4 regions of the Variovorax sp. RTB1 genome follow, and region 1 is predicted to be linked to each of the others. Evidence: predicted binding sites of a transcription regulator. Region 1 holds the regulator's gene; each other region holds the start of a gene.
The links. The regulator sigma-54, encoded in region 1, starts transcription at its own class of promoters, with help from an activator protein. The targets are predictions, from matches to a motif close to TGGCANGNAANCTGCTTT.

Region 1 (3,906 bases):
TCCAGATCACGCTGCGGTCGCTGCCGGGACGCGGCTCGGTGTTCGGCTTCACGCTGCCATCGGCCCCTCGCGATGCGCACCCCGACCGCACGGCACGCGCCGCGACCGCGGCGGCGACCAGCACCGCTGCGCTCGACGCCATGCCGCTGGCGCCCGGCTTGGCGGTGCTGGTGGTCGAAGACAACGCTGTGGTGGCCGACAGCCTCGCGGCCCTGCTGCGCCAATGGCAGGCGCTGCCACGCATCTACGAGAGCGCGGCCGAGGCGCTGGCGCTCGCCGACCTGCAGGCCATCGACGTCGCGCTGTGCGATATCCGCTTGCCGGGCAAGCTCGACGGTATCGACCTGGCGCGACGCCTGCAACTGCAAAAGCCGTCGCTCACGATCGCGCTGATCTCGGCCGATATCGATGAAGCGACGCTGCACCTGGCCCGCGAGCGTGGCTGGCATGCGTTGCGCAAGCCGGTGCAGCCGGCGGAGCTGCGCGGGATTTTGTTGCAGGCGCGGCGGTAAACCGACGCCTTACAGCGCCTTGCGCAGATTCGCCGGTGCGATGCGCAGCGCTTCGCGGTACTTGGCGACGGTGCGCCGCGCACATTCGATCCCCTGCTCTTTCAGCATGTCGGAAATCTGGCTGTCCGACAGCGGCTTCTTGATGCTCTCGGCGCTCACGAGTTGCTTGATGAGCGCTCGCACTGCCGTGCTGGATGCATTGCCGCCGGTTTCGGTTCCGAGCGCCGAACCGAAGAAGTACTTGAGCTCGACCGTGCCGTAAGGCGTCGACATGTACTTGGCCGTGGTCACGCGGCTGATGGTCGACTCGTGCAAGCCCAGCTCGTCGGCGATCTCACGCAGCACCAACGGGCGCATGGCGAGTTCTCCGTGCACGAAAAAGCTCTTCTGCCGCTCGACGATGGCGTTGCTCACCCGCAGGATGGTGTCGAAGCGTTGCTGGATGTTCTTGATGAACCAGCGCGCCTCCTGCAGCCGCTGCGACAGCGCCTGGCTGCCCTCGCCCTTGTGCGCCTTGAGCGCGCCGGCGTAGATGTCGTGCACGCGCAGACGCGGCATCACGTCGGGGTTGAGCATCACGCGGAACTTGAGCGTTGCGCCACGACCGGTGCGGGTGACGATCACGTCGGGCACCACGATGTTGCGCTCGACATCGACGAAGCGGCGGCCCGGCTTGGGCTCCAGCTTGGCGATCGCCTGCAGCGCGCTGCGCACTTCTTCTTCGTTGCTGCGTGTGAGCGTGGCCAGACGTTTGAAGTCGCGCCGCGCGAGCAGCTCCATCGGCTGCTTGCAGATCAGGATCGCAGTCTTGCGGATCTGCTTTTCTTCGGCCGTCTCGTTCTCATGGGCGAGCGCCTTCAGCTGGATTGCCAGGCATTCGCCGAGATCGCGTGCGCCGACGCCGACCGGCTCCAGGCTTTGCAGCAGGCCGAGCGCCACCTGGAAGTGGTGGACGAGACCGTCGAACTGGTCGTTGTCATCGCCCGCGAGGCCCGATGCCAGCGCTGGCAACGAGTCTTCGAGATAGCCATCGTCATTCAACGATTCGATCAAAAAACGCAGTGCGGCCTGGTCGTTTTCGTTCAGCCGCAGGCTCAGTGCCTGTCGGTGCAGGAAGGATTGCAGCGACTCCTGGCTGCGCGCGAGCTCGGTGGCGTCGGTGCGCTCGCTGCCGTCGTTCGGGCCGAGGTTGTTGCTGCTGGCTGGCGCCTCGCCGCCCCATTCCCCATCGTCCGGCGTCATCTCGACCGTGCCGTCGCCGCCCCAGTCGGGCTCCTGGTCGGACATCTCGGCGGCCGGCGCTTCGGTCTCGCTGGCGGTGGTCGCGGTGCTGGCGCCGTCGGCACTGGTCGCGAGCGCGCTGGGCGCGAACTCGCCGTCGCTCTCGCTCTGGCGGTCGCTGTCGTGCTCTTCGCGCGGCGCTGGCGCGTCGGACACGTCGATGCCGAACTCTTCGCGTGCGGCTTCTTCGGCCGTGCGCTCCAGGAACGGGTTGTCGTCGAGCATCTGCTCGACTTCCTGGCTCAACTCGAGCGTGGACAACTGCAAAAGCCGGATCGACTGCTGCAGCTGTGGCGTGAGCGCCAAATGCTGCGAGACACGAAGAGAAAGACCTTGCTTCACGGACAGCCTGCCAGACACACTCTGTTCAAGAAACACCGCAGAACCGGCTTTGCCGGGCTGTTGGTGTTGCCCCCGGTCAGGGGGTGGAAGAAGCGACACGCAGTGCGCGACGACCTGGGGGCGAGCAACAAGTTCACATCCGGAAGTGTTCGCCGAGGTAGACGCGTCGTACCTCGGCGTTGTCGACGATCTCCGAAGGCGTGCCCTGTGCCAGCACTTGCCCGTCGCTGATGATGAAAGCGTGATCGCAGATGCCCAGCGTTTCACGCACGTTGTGGTCGGTGATCAGCACGCCGATGCCGCGCTCTTTGAGAAAACTGATGATTCGCTGGATTTCGATAACGGCAATCGGGTCGATGCCGGCGAAGGGTTCATCCAGCAGGATGAAGCGCGGCTGCGTGGCGAGCGCACGGGCGATTTCGACCCGCCGCCGCTCGCCGCCCGACAGCGACAACGCCGGCGAGTTGCGCAAATGTTCGACGCGCAGGTCGTTCAGCAGCTCGCTCAGCCGCTCTTCCATCCGTGCCTTCGATATCGGGACCGCCCTGCCGGACTCGTCGGTGTCTAGCTGCAGCTCGAGCACGGCCCGCACGTTCTCTTCGACCGTGAGCTTGCGGAAAATCGACGCCTCCTGCGGCAGGTAGCTCAGACCCATGCGCGCGCGCTTGTGGATCGGCATGTGCGCGATCGGCTCGCCGTCGATGGTGATCTCGCCCGCGTCGGCGCGAACCAGCCCGACGATCATGTAGAACGAGGTCGTTTTTCCGGCGCCGTTCGGGCCGAGCAGCCCGACCACCTCGCCCTTTTGCACGCCGAGCGACACATCCTTGACGACCGTTCGGCTGCCATAGGTCTTTTTGAGGCCGCGCGCTTCGAGGCGGCTGCCGACGTCGATCGTGTCTGCGTTTTCGATCACTTGCGCGGTTCTCCGCCGAGCGTGGTGCTCTGGCGCAGGCCGGAGCCTGCAGCGGGGGTGGCGGGCACCGTCGTGGCCGGCGCGGCACTGGAACCCGAGCCCGGACCGGACGCAGGCGGAGCCGCTTTGGCGCCACCGGCTGCCGACGCCGGAGCGCGCGGCGTGAGCACCGCCCTGACGCGACCACCCGAAGCACCGGCCGCGACGCTGGCGTCCGGCGGCAAGGTAGAACCGTTGACCGTGAAGGTGTCGTTGCTCTGGTCGTAGACGATCAGCGGGCCGGTGGTTTCGTCGTTGACCTTGGTGCCGATCAGCCGCCGCATCACGGCATGGCCGATGAACTTGACGTTGTCGGCGCGGCTGTCGTATTCGATGCGATCAGCTTCACCCTCTGTCCACTCGTCGCCCGGGGCGTCGCGTTTCTGCTTGTAGTAAGCCAGCTTGCCCGGCTCGGGCGTGACCACGCCGTATTGGTAGCCCTCGGGGTCCTGGCGCACGTCGATGCGGGCGCCGCGAATCACGATCGTGCCCTTGGTGACGAACACCTTGCCGGTGAAAACGCTGGTTTGCTTCAGGTCGTCGTAACGCAGCGCGTCCGACTCGATGTTCATCGGCTTCAGTCGGTCGGCCTTTTCGGCATGCGCCGGCAGGCCGGTGCCGAGTGCCAAGGCGAGCAATGCACCAAAGGTGATCGCGAAAGCAGAACGAAAGGAGCGAAGGGGGGATTTTGAGCGCAGGGTCATAGAGGCACGAAACTTGCTGCGCATTGTATGCGGCCAACTGACACGACCTTGACGAAAAAGCCCGCCGAAGCGGGCTTCTCAAAAAACGCGTGTGACAGCTTCAACCTTTGCG
Region 2 (3,906 bases), on a different contig from region 1:
TGCGACAAGCACGGCATCCTGCTGATCTTCGACGAGGTCATCACCGGTTTCGGCCGCATGGGCACCAACTTTGCAGCGGACTACTACGGCGTGGTGCCCGACATGCTCAACTTCGCCAAGTGCGTGACCAACGGCGTCATTCCCCTGGGCGGCGTGATCTGCCGCGACAAGCTCTACGACGCACTGATGAAGACGGACGCGCCGGAGCACGTGGTCGAGTTTTTCCATGGCTACACGTACTCCGGGCACCCGGTGTCTTGCGCGGCAGCCATCGCCACGCTCGAGCTGTTCCAGAAAGAGCAGCTCTTTTCGCGCGCCGGCGAAATGGGCCCGGTGCTGGGCGACGCGTTCCACAGCGCCTTCAGAGGCCTGCCGAACGTCATCGGCATTCGCAGCCTGGGCCTGGCCGCCGCCGTCGAACTGGCGCCCATCGCCGGCCTCCCGGGCAAGCGCGCCTACGACGTCTTTCTCGATTGCTTCCACAAGGGATCGCTGGTCCGGGCCGCGGGCGATGTGCTGGTGATCGCGCCGCCTTACATCGTCGAGAAATCGCACATCGACACGCTGGTCAACACGCTGGCGGATTCGATCAAGAAGTTCGCCTGAGGGGAAGCCGGCGCGGCCAATGCGCCGGCACCGGCTTCCGTCAGCCCTTGCGCAAGGAGGCGCAGTAGTCCTTGTCGGGCAGCGCCGGGGTCATCCAGATCGCGTCGTAGCCCTTGGCCTTTCCTGCGCCGCCGGCCTGCAACTGGATCGATCTGATCGACAGATCGGTCGGCAGATGCTGCGCCACGCCGATCGTCTTGGTCGCATGGCCGGCGCCGCTGATGAGCAGCACGGTCTTGCCGGGTTGTCGCACCTTGACGATGGCCTGCGCCATGGCGCGGTCGCGCCCGATCTGCACGCGGGTCATCGGGCCGATTTGCGATTCGGGCAACAGGTCGCAGTGGCCGGCGCGGACGGCCGCTTGCTGCGTTTCGCGGCCGCTGTCCGAGAGCTGCGCGTCGAGCGACACGTCGGCCATCGCGTCCTTGATGCGAGCCAGCGGCAGGTTGGCGCCGACCACCGGCACGCCGGCGCGTACTGCCACCATGATGGCCGGGCCGTAGTCGTCCCAGCCCCAAGCCTTGTCGTTCCATTTCAAGGCGTCCTGAACCTGGGCTTCGGTCGCGCCGGCCGGGAGCTTGACCGTGCCGCTACCTTCTTCCGCCATCTCGATAGCGAGCGCGGCCAGCTTGCCCTGCGCCACCAGCGCTTCCACCGCCTCGCGTTCGATGCGGTGATGGTCGGCCGCGTCGTGCTGCTCCCCCAGCAGGATGACATCGGCGGGCATCAAAGCGTCGATGCGACGTGCGATGGGGACGTCGGCAGCGACGGTACTGGGAGCTCCGGGGAGCATCGAGCAGCCGGCAAGCAACAACGAGGCGCCGAGCGAGACAACCAAAGGACGGGAGGAAGTCCGCAACGAGACCAGCCATCGAAACCGCAGTGCGGACAAACGAGCCGAAGAATTGAGCGAAAGCATCTGCGAATACTAGCGACGAGCGAGGAAAGCAGCGCGCGGCCCAATCCATCCTGGCTCAGGCGCCGAATCGACGATGCTCAATGAACCAGCACCGGGTTCTGCGCCAGCTCCGCATAACCCTCGAGCGTGTCTTCGACTTCTTCCTGCGTTGGTGTGTTGATCTGCCAGGCAGTGATTTGTTGCTGGAACAGTTCGGCCCACGAGCCGTCGAGGTAGACCTCTTTGCCCGAGCGCTTGTCGACGATCTCGAAACCGTGGCGCGCCAGCACCGGCAGGTGCGGCGCCAGCGGCTTGTCGCCCTCTGTGGGCTGCACGTGCACGACGGCGTACGAGTCCGAGTCGTACAGCATGTGCATGGCGGAACTGGAGAGGATGTCGAGAGCGTTCATTGGGGTTAGATAGCAATCAACGCGCCAGTTTCAAGAATGGATCGCACAAACAGGATTTTCGAGCGACTTTCCGGCCCGCAAGCTCACACTGAATCGTTCTCAATATGCGCTCAACCTGGCGGCTTCATCGCAAGTTGTTCGCGCAGTTGCATGTCGGCGAAGTCGCCGTTGGGCTGGGTTTGCTTGATGCGGACGGGCAGGTAGCCGAGGTCCGGCGCCAGCCACAACTCGATCCGGTCGTCGAATTCGCGACGCGGGCTGCGCGTCAATTTGCGCACCGTGAAATCGCCGGCCGGCAGGCTCAGCTTCTCTTCGCCCTCGACATTGAAGGTCCAGATCTCCGCATCGCGCGAGCTGACCGTCTGGACCGAAATGGCGCTGCCGGCCGGATAGCGCGCCGGATTGCCGGACAGCATCGCACCGAGCTGCAGCACCACGCTCAGTCGGTCTTGCGCGCCGGCCAGCAAAGGCACACTGGGCGCGTTGTTGCTGAAGACCACCTTGCCCTGGTCGCGCACGAAATGGGATGCGACCTCGGTTTTGCGATTGTCCGAAAAGCGCTCCGGCTCGATACCGGTCGGTCCGATCACGCCTCTGCTGTGCTGGGTGCGCAGCGTGCGGAACAAAAAAGTGAGCGCCAGGCGCGCGTCGTAGGCGTTGCCGTCCTGCAGCCAGTCGAGCCGCCCAAAAACCCCCTGCATCGGCGACGCGCCTTGCTGGCCGGTCACGGCGAAGGCGAGTTGCACGGAACCCGGCACGCGCAAGGCCGTCGGGCCGGTCATGGCGCCTTGCGGGCTCGTGCCGCTGCCGGCGTTGCCTGCGGAGGCTGCGCCCCCGGAGCCGCCGGGAGCGCTGGCGGCGGCTTCCGGTGCTGTTGCAGCCGTGGTGTCGGCGGGCGTCGGTTCGACGGCCGGCGCCTTGGCCGCTGGCTCGATCACGGGTTCGACGGCAGGCTGCGGCACGATCTCTACTGGCGGTGGTGGTGGCCGCGGCGTTTCGACAGGCGCGCGTGGCTTGGGCGGCGTGATCGTGCGCGCGGCGCGTGGGTGTACCGGTTTTGGCGCGGACGCTGCTGCGGGCGTGGCTGCTTGTGCGGGCGTGGCAGCAGAACCAGCAGCAGGCTCCGCACTCGGCGGCGGCGCGATCACGATGGTCCGCGTGCTGAACTTGCCCGCCAGCGGTGCCGGCTGTGGGCCGACGGCCATCGGCGTCAGTCCGAGCAGCGCGAGGTGGACGAGGGCGACCGCCAGCGTCACCACCACCAGCGCGCGCCAGGGCGGCCGCGGCAGGTCGGGCAAGGGAGGAGCGGTCAACGACGACATGACGAATGGAGTAGGGCGCAAGGCAGCAGGTTCACCTTGTGTCATGAGCTCACTCGGTAAACTGCCGCCGCCAAGACAGTTTCTTCAGTTTCCCAGATTAGCAAGCCGCCACAATCATGAAACTCGCCACCCTGAAGGACGGCTCCCGCGACGGGCAGTTGGTCGTCGTCTCCCGTGACCTCACGCTCGCCCACTACGCCACCGGCATCGCCAGCCGGCTGCAGCAGGTGCTCGACGACTGGGGCTTCATGAGCCCGCAGCTGCAGGACCTGTACGACGCGCTCAACCAAGGCCGCGCACGCCATGCGTTTCCGTTCGACGCCGCGCAGTGCATGGCGCCGTTGCCGCGGGCCTACCAATGGGCCGACGGCTCGGCCTACCTCAACCACGTCGAACTGGTGCGCCAGGCCCGCAACGCCGAGGTGCCCGAAAGCTTCTACGCCGATCCGCTGATGTACCAGGGCGGCAGCGACGACTTCCTGGGCCCGATGGACGAGGTGCCGGTGCCCAGCGAATCGATGGGCATCGACTTCGAAGCCGAGATCGCGGTCGTCACCGGCGACGTGAAGATGGGCGCGAGTCCCGAGCAGGCGCTCGACGGCATTCGCCTCGTGATGCTGGCCAACGATGTCAGCCTGCGCAACCTGATTCCTGCCGAACTCGCCAAGGG
Region 3 (3,906 bases), on a different contig from region 1:
TCGTTCTTGCGCCTTCCGGTCGATGCCAGGGGCAGCTTGCAGGTGCCTTACCGCGGACCGGGCGGCGCGCACGGCGGATCCTTCAGATACGTACCGGCAGCCGACGTGCTCAGCGGCAAACTCGCCACGGGCGAACTCAAGGGAAAGATCGTGCTGATCGGCGCCACCGCGCCCGGCCTGCAAGACCTCCGCTCGACACCGGTAGGCGCCGCCTTCCCTGGCGTGGAAGTGCATGCCAACATCATTTCAGGATTGCTCGATCGCCGATTGCCAGAAAAGCCGGACTACGCTGCCGGCTACGACGTGCTGTTGATCGCAATCACCGGTCTCATCCTCGCGCTGGGGTTGTCGATCGTCTCGGCCGCGCGGGCGGTGTTCATCGCAGCCGCCACGGTGGCGGTCGTGGTCGGGCTCAACACCTGGCTTTACGTCGATGCTGGGCTCGTGCTGCCCCTCGCGGCAACGCTGGTCATGTGCGCGGTCGCTTTCGTGCTCAACCTGAGCTGGGGCTACTTCGTCGAAGCACGGGAGCGGCGCAACCTGGCGCAACTCTTCGGCACCTACGTGCCGCCGCAGCTCGTGCAGGAGATGCTGGCCTCGCCCGGCAGCTACAGCATGCGAGCCGTCAGCAAGGAACTCACGGTGCTGTTCTGCGACATGCGCGGCTTCACTGAAATGTCGGAGCGCATGGCCCCGACCGAGCTGCAGCAGTTCCTGAACGGCGTTTTCAGCCGGCTCACAGAAATCATCAGCGCACACCGCGGTACCGTCGACAAGTACATGGGCGATTGCGTCATGGCCTTTTGGGGAGCGCCCGTCGACACGCCCGACCATGCCGACCTGGCCGTGGCGGCCGCGCTCGAAATGGCGGCTGCCGTGCACGCCATCAACGATGCGCATCGCGGGAGCGGCCAGCCGGCCATCAGCGTGGGCATCGGCATCAACACCGGCGTGATGAGCGTCGGCGACATGGGCTCGGCCGTGCGCCGCAGCTACACGGTGGTCGGCGATGCCGTCAACCTGGCGTCGCGGCTCGAGAGCCTGAGCGGCATCTACGGTGCCGAAGTGGTGGTGAGCGATGCGACGCGCCAGGCCGCCCCCGCCTACGTCTGGCAAGAGCTCGACCGCGTGCGCGTCAAGGGCAAGGCCCAGAGCGTGGCCATCTTCGAGCCCCTGGGCCGGGCCACTGCGGCAGCCAAAACGAGCCGCGCCGGGCTCGACGTCTGGCAGCAAGTATTGACGGCCTACCGCGCGCAAGACTGGGCCGCGGGCCGCTCGCTTTTGACGCCGCTGCTAGCGCCCGGGGTCAAAAAAGTCCTTTACCAGCTGTACGCCGAGCGTTTAGCCTCGATGGCGTTGCGCCCCAAAGATCCCGACTGGGACGGCGCAACCCGGTTCGAATCCAAATGACGGCAAAAATCTAGAGGGCCTCAAAAAATGCAAGTGCGCGTGTTGGGCTGCTCGGGCGCTATTGCCAAAGGCTGCCGCACGACCTCGTTTTTGATCGACGACGACCTGCTCGTCGATGCCGGCACCGGCGTGGGCGATCTCACCCTCGAAGAAATGGCGGCCATCGACGACGTCGTGCTGACCCATTCGCACCTCGACCACGTCGCTGCACTCCCGTTGATGATCGATGCCGTTGCCAGCCGCAGAAGCCAGCCCCTGCGCGTGCATGCGCTGCGCGCCACCATCGAGGCCCTGCGCGCCCACATGTTCAACAACGTGATCTGGCCCGACTTTGCGAACATACCGAGCACCGAGTCGCCCTTCGTCACCTTCCACGATCTCAATGTCGGTCAGACCTTGGCGCTGGGCACGCGGCGACTTAAACACATCGAAGTCTTGCCGGCCGTGCACACCGTACCGGCCTGCGGCTACGCCATTCGCTGCGTCGAAGGCAGCAAGCACTGGGTATTCAGCGGCGACACCGAGCGCAACGCGCCGTTTTGGAAGCGCGTGAACGAACTCGACGTCGCCATGCTGGTCATTGAAACCGCCTTCAGCAACCGCGAGCAGGCACTGGCCCAACGCAGCCTGCACTTGTCGCCCGCCACGCTGGCCGACGAACTTGCGCAGATCGCCAGAGGCAAGACCTACCCGATCTATATCACCCACACCAAGCCCGCCGAAACCGAAGAAATCATGAGCCAAATCGGCGCCTTTGCCGAGGGCTGGGAAATGCATGGGTTGGAGCAGCGGGATATTCGGTGGCTGGAGGCTGCGGCGCTTCTGACGCTTTGAGGCCGACAGATCTGGTCACGGTGACAAAATTTGTCATGCGACCGTAAGGCAAAAGCAACAAGTTCTGTCACACGTTGTAACCCGGGCGTGAACAAGTACTCAGATTTTGGCTGTGGGACGAGGCCGACAGGGTGGCACAGATGCTGCGGATAGATAAGCGCACCGGGGAGGTTCCCGGGCCTATCAACCAACATGGAGTTTCTCAAATGAACCGTCGTTCTATCGCACGCAATGTGCAAAAGGGTTTCACGCTTATCGAATTGATGATCGTCGTGGCGATCATTGGTATCTTGGCTGCTGTGGCTTTGCCGGCTTATCAGGATTACACGGTGCGTGCGAAAGTGACGGAAGTGATGCTTGCCCTGGGCAATTGCAAGACTTCCGTGACGGAGTACTACACTTCGAACAATGCGATGCCGGCGACCCTCGCTGCGGCTGGTTGCTCCAGCAACGCGACAAAGTTTGTCTCCTCCGTGGCGGTAACGGCAACCACCGGAGCTGTCGTCGGAACAATTCAAGGCACGGGTTCTGCGGCCGATACGACCACGCTCACGCTTCAACCTACAACGGATGCTGGCCGGACCGGCGCGTTCGCCGCTTCGCCTACTACCCCCATCCTCGGCTGGTCGTGCGGTGGAAGCTCGTCTGCCGCCTATAAGTTTCTCCCGGCAAATTGCCGCCAAGCCGCACTGGGCGGTCTGTAATCTCCGACAGTCTCAAACGGAAGCCGCCTTCGGGCGGCTTTTTCATGGGCGTGGCAACTTACCGCCCGCCCGCCGGCGGGCGCTAATCCGCCTTCTCCGGCACCTTCCCCGCCAGCGCAGCAGTTCGGCAATCTCGGTCGTCCGCCCTGAACGATCACAAACTCTCTGATTTTGTTAAGTGATCCCGGTGTTTGCCCGAGGCACGAATCGCAAGATGATGCGTCGGGCAATGCAGTTCCCCTGCAAATTTCGGCCATGTATTTCGATGGGGCCCAGGTCTTCTTCGCCCCGCACCGAGGCCCTGTTCATCAACCGCCTGGATGAACTGCTCGATCTGAAGCATGCGCTGGTTCGCCTGGCCGGTCTGATCGATTGGAGCGAGCTCGAACGCAACTTCGCCGTGTCCTTCCCCTCGGGACGAAGTCGGCCCGCGTTGCCCCCGGCTGGTTGCTGGCTTGCGCTATCTGCAGCACACCTTCGATGCCTTGGACGAAGCCGTCGTCAATACTTGGATCGAGAACCCGTACTGGCAGTACTTCTGTGGCTAGGTGTACCTGCAGACCAAACAGCAAGCTGCGGGAGCGAAGCTGTTAGCCGCGCTATGCCGATTCGATCCAACGGTCCACGCTTTAAATTGAATTGTTCAGGGCGGACTATCGAAACATCTCATCGAAAAGAGACGTATGTCGGACGCACCACTTTCAATTCGTCCCAAGGAAAATCCCGAAATCATCGACAAAATCAACAGGTTATGGATTGTCGGACGCGCATTAGATAGAAAGAACGCCGCTATTTGAAAATCAATGCGATACTGAAGTTACTTTTTCGCTCGCTACCGTAAATGGGGTATAGAGTAAGAAATTTGCAATGCGCAATTGAGGCCGTTCGTGCGGCATATCTATGCACTGCCGGCACACAGAGCATGGCAACCCCAACCGCAGCAGTTAGCTGGCCTCTT
Region 4 (3,906 bases), on a different contig from region 1:
GCTATCTCAGCCGATGCGCCGATCCAGCCCGCTGCGATTCGCTTTGCCGATGCCGCCACCGGCGAGACCAGCCAGGCGCCTCGCTACATCGACGACGACAACCTCGTCACCTCGTTGTGGAACACGCTGACGGCACCGCCGTTGCTGGCCATCGTCCGGTTCGGCGAGCCGCAATCGGCGTATGGACGGGAGCGGCGCAGTTGGGCGAAGTCGCTGCATGAAGACGTTCAACAACTTCGTCGCGAAACGTTCTGACCAAAAAAAAGCGCCCCGAAGGGCGCTATGGAACGACGCCAGAGAGGCGCCGGGAGGAGGAACCTGTCGAATCTCAAAAGACGCCGAAAACCTTCAGACCGATGATGACGATGAGCGGGACGCCGCACAGCCAAAGGATGATGCTTTTCATGAAGGTCTCCGTGTGTTGGTGAGCCACGACCTTAGTGGTCTGCCCTGGGCCTTTGCTGCCGGATAACGCATCCCGCGCACGTCGGCGTGTGCCTACAGGCGGTCAGGGCTGGGCGCGAGTCCGTGCCTTAGGTCACCGTTGCGTGCGGATGCAGCGGATGCGTCAGCGTATCGGCGACCAGCCGCAATGCCTGATCGCATTCTTCGCGCGACATCGGCCCGCCGAGGCAGATGCGCACCGCGTCCGGCGGCGCGCCGTCGGTAGAGAAGGCTGCGCTCGCGACCACGCCGACGTTCTGGCTGCGCAGGTACGAAGCGAATTCGACGGTGCTCCACGCCGAGGTCAACGGCAGCCACAAATGAAAGCCCTCGGTCTGTTGATCGGAGCCGTTGATGCCGTGGTCGGCCAGGTGCTTGACCGCCAGCGCCTGGCGCGCGTTCGATTCGTTGCGCACCGCGACCAGCATTTCGTCGGCGGTGCCATCTTCGACCCACAGCGTGGCGAGCGCGTTGGTGATGGGCGAGGCCATGACGGTGGTGGCACGCAGCGCGCCAGCCAGGCGTTGCGATTGCCGCGCGTTGGGCGAGCGCACGTAGGCGTTGCGCAGCCCCGCACCCAGCGTCTTCGAAAAACCGGTGATGTAGTAGGTGAGGTCGGGCGCCAGGCTGGCGAAGGTCGGTGGTACCTGGCGCGGAATCATCGCGTAGGCGTCGTCTTCGATGATCGGAATGGCGTAGCGCAAGGCGATGTCGGCCAGCGCTTCGCGACGCGCGCGAGAGATCGTCGCGGTGGTCGGGTTGTTGAGGGTCGGGTTGACGTAGAGCGCCTTGGGCTTGAGCGTTTTGCAGGCGTGCTCGAAGGCATCGCCCATCGGGCCTTCTTCGTCGAGCTGCAGCGCATGCAGCTGGATGCCCAACTGCGTCGAGATCGCCTTCACGCCCGGATAGGTCAGCGCCTCGACGCAGATCAGTTCGCCCGGTCGTGCGAGTTGCGAGAACACCGCCGCCAGCACGCTGTGGATGCCGGGGCACACCAGCATCTGGTCGAGCCGGCAATCGGGTACGCGCGGCCGCAGCCACTGCATGCCGGCCTCGCGGTCGCGCACGGAGCCGCCGAAGTCCTGGTAGCGCAGCAGATCCCACAGGTCGGAATCGGCCATCACGCGAGCGGCGCTCTCGTGCATGCGTCCGAGCAGGCCGGCGTCCTGCGGCTCGGGCGGCAGGTTCATCGTCATCTCGGCACCGCTGCCGCCGCGCAAGGGCAGCGCGGGGCTGCTGCCGCGTATGAAGCTGCCGGTGCCCGAGCGCGAGTCGATGAGGCCGCGCTTGCGCGCCTCCGCGTAGCCGCGCGCCACGGTCGTGTAGTTGAGCCGCAAATCGACCGCGAGGTCGCGCAGCGTGGGGAGCTGGTCGCGCGCCGTCAGCCGGCCTGTACGGATGTCGTCGGCAATCAGGTCGGCGAGGAACAGGTAGGCGGGCTTGCTGCTCGTGTCGAGCTTGCGCTGCCAATGCTGCGAGAGTTTGGTCATGTGTTGCTCATGGCGGGTTCACGGTGAGTTGATCGCATCCATTGATTGCATCGGATGCGATCGGTGAATGCGATTGGCGGACGCAGGTTCCGTGCCGACCAAAACGAGTCTTATGCGGCTTAGGTGAGCGATCAATGCCTCGAACGTGTGCATTCAAGTCCATTGATCGGGTGCATTGATCGCATCGAAAGCGCATCAACGGTGTGCATGGCGAGGCCTCGAAGGCTGTCTGCAGGGCGCATCCAGCCATTGAAAACAGTGCCTGAAATTCTTTCGAGGTCGCGGATGGCGCACTGCTATTGATTGATTGCAGGTTGATCGCATCCACACGGGTTTCGAGTGGCACAAAGCGTGCGAATTCGAAGGGCGAGCAGCACATCGTCCCTCTCGTTTTTCAGTCCACTTTTCAACCGGAACACACCATGCCCAAAGTCACCAAAGCACCGAACGTCACTGGCGATCACCTTGTCGACTACGAAGAAAAAGTCTTCGAAGACGTCAAGGCTGAACCGGGCGAGAAGGCCCTGGTCACCTTCCACACCGTCGCCTTCGAAGGCTCGATCGGTTTCGTCAATCTGCTGCAGGCCACGCGGCTGAAGCGCAAGGGTTTCGACACCACCATCCTGCTGTACGGCCCCGGCGTCACGCTCGGCGTGCAGCGCGGCTTCCCGACGCTGGGCGACGAGGCTTTCCCCGGTCATCAAAACTTCAACAAGCAGATCACCAAGTTCATGGAAGAGGGCGGCAAGGTCTACGCCTGCCGCTTCGCGCTGCAGGCCCTGTACGGCCATGGCGAAGGCTCGCTGATTCCGGGCATCGTGCCGATCAGCCCGCTCGACGTGCTCGACATCGTGCTGCTGCACCGCAAGGCCAACGCCTTCATCCTCGACACCTGGACCCTGTAAGAGTCGCGCTGCCATGACATCGCCACGCATCGTCCGCGCCGCAGCGGTACAGATATCGCCCGACTTCGAGAGCCATGACGGCACCCTGAACAAGGTGTGCGAGGCGATCGATGAGGCCGCGGGCAAGGGCGTGCAGCTGATGGTCTTTCCGGAGACCTTCGTGCCGTACTACCCGTACTTCTCCTTCGTGCAGCCACCGGTGCAGCAGGGGCCGGCGCACATCCGGCTGATGGAGCGGTCGGTGGTGGTGCCGGGCCCGGTCACGCTGGCCGTGGCGGAGCGGGCGCGGGCGCGCGGCGTGGTGGTGGTGCTCGGCGTCAACGAGCGTGACCATGGCAGCCTCTACAACACGCAACTGGTGTTCGACGCCGACGGCACGCTCGCGCTCAAGCGCCGCAAGATCACGCCGACGTACCACGAGCGAATGATCTGGGGCCAGGGCGATGCGGCCGGCCTCAAGGTGGTCGACACCGCCGTCGGCCGCGTCGGCGCGCTGGCCTGCTGGGAGCACTACAACCCGTTGGCTCGCTATGCGCTGATGGCGCAGCACGAAGAAATCCATTGCGCGCAGTTCCCCGGCTCGTTGGTCGGGCCGATCTTCGCGGAGCAGATGGAAGTGACCATCCGTCATCACGCGCTCGAGTCGGGTTGCTTCGTGGTGAACGCGACCGGCTGGCTGACCGATGAGCAGATCGTCGCGATCACGCCCGACACCGGTTTGCAAAAGGCGCTGCGTGGCGGTTGCCACACGGCCATCGTCTCGCCCGAAGGCAAGCACCTCGCAGCGCCGCTGACCGACGGCGAAGGCATGGTCATCGCCGACCTCGACATGGCGCTCATCACCAAGCGCAAACGAATGATGGATTCGGTCGGCCACTACGCGCGGCCCGAACTGCTGAGCCTGGCGATCAACGAGCGTCCTGCCACGACCACGTTCGCCATGCCGGCCGCCGCCGAGCTTTCCAACGGTTCTTTCGGTTCTTCTTCTTCCACCGGACATCCCTATGACCACACCGACCGCAACGCCAACCTCCCCGTCGAGCCGGCAACTGATGACCGAGTTGCAG

Region 2: QN397_RS05265 (DUF3567 domain-containing protein) is a predicted target of sigma-54. The motif match lies at 1,924-1,941, and genes of this name have one in related genera.
Region 3: QN397_RS06620 (pilin) is a predicted target of sigma-54. The motif match lies at 2,377-2,394, and genes of this name have one in related genera.
Region 4: QN397_RS04550 (MSMEG_0572/Sll0783 family nitrogen starvation response protein) is a predicted target of sigma-54. The motif match lies at 2,275-2,292, and genes of this name have one in related genera.

The regions. Positions count from the first base shown of each region.
Region 1 covers NZ_JASJXG010000045.1:12,605-16,510, forward strand. The annotation lists gene QN397_RS21370 (hybrid sensor histidine kinase/response regulator) at 1-512, shown strand, start outside; gene QN397_RS21375 (RNA polymerase factor sigma-54) at 522-2,135, opposite strand; gene lptB (LPS export ABC transporter ATP-binding protein) at 2,269-3,048, opposite strand; gene lptA (lipopolysaccharide transport periplasmic protein LptA) at 3,048-3,794, opposite strand; gene QN397_RS21390 (thiol:disulfide interchange protein DsbA/DsbL) at 3,895-3,906, opposite strand, start outside.
Region 2 covers NZ_JASJXG010000005.1:31,211-35,116, forward strand. The annotation lists gene QN397_RS05255 (aminotransferase class III-fold pyridoxal phosphate-dependent enzyme) at 1-606, shown strand, start outside; gene QN397_RS05260 (ChaN family lipoprotein) at 647-1,399, opposite strand; gene QN397_RS05265 (DUF3567 domain-containing protein) at 1,603-1,881, opposite strand; gene QN397_RS05270 (DUF3108 domain-containing protein) at 2,025-3,281, opposite strand; gene QN397_RS05275 (fumarylacetoacetate hydrolase family protein) at 3,353-3,906, shown strand, end outside.
Region 3 covers NZ_JASJXG010000006.1:105,097-109,002, forward strand. The annotation lists gene QN397_RS06610 (adenylate/guanylate cyclase domain-containing protein) at 1-1,410, shown strand, start outside; gene QN397_RS06615 (3',5'-cyclic-nucleotide phosphodiesterase) at 1,438-2,244, shown strand; gene QN397_RS06620 (pilin) at 2,451-2,948, shown strand; partial or broken gene QN397_RS06625 (transposase) at 3,214-3,493, shown strand.
Region 4 covers NZ_JASJXG010000004.1:138,828-142,733, forward strand. The annotation lists gene QN397_RS04535 (lysophospholipid acyltransferase family protein) at 1-255, shown strand, start outside; gene QN397_RS04540 (hypothetical protein) at 218-472, shown strand; gene QN397_RS04545 (PLP-dependent aminotransferase family protein) at 534-1,934, opposite strand; gene QN397_RS04550 (MSMEG_0572/Sll0783 family nitrogen starvation response protein) at 2,357-2,839, shown strand; gene QN397_RS04555 (Nit6803 family nitrilase) at 2,853-3,906, shown strand, end outside; gene QN397_RS04560 (MSMEG_0568 family radical SAM protein) at 3,892-3,906, shown strand, end outside.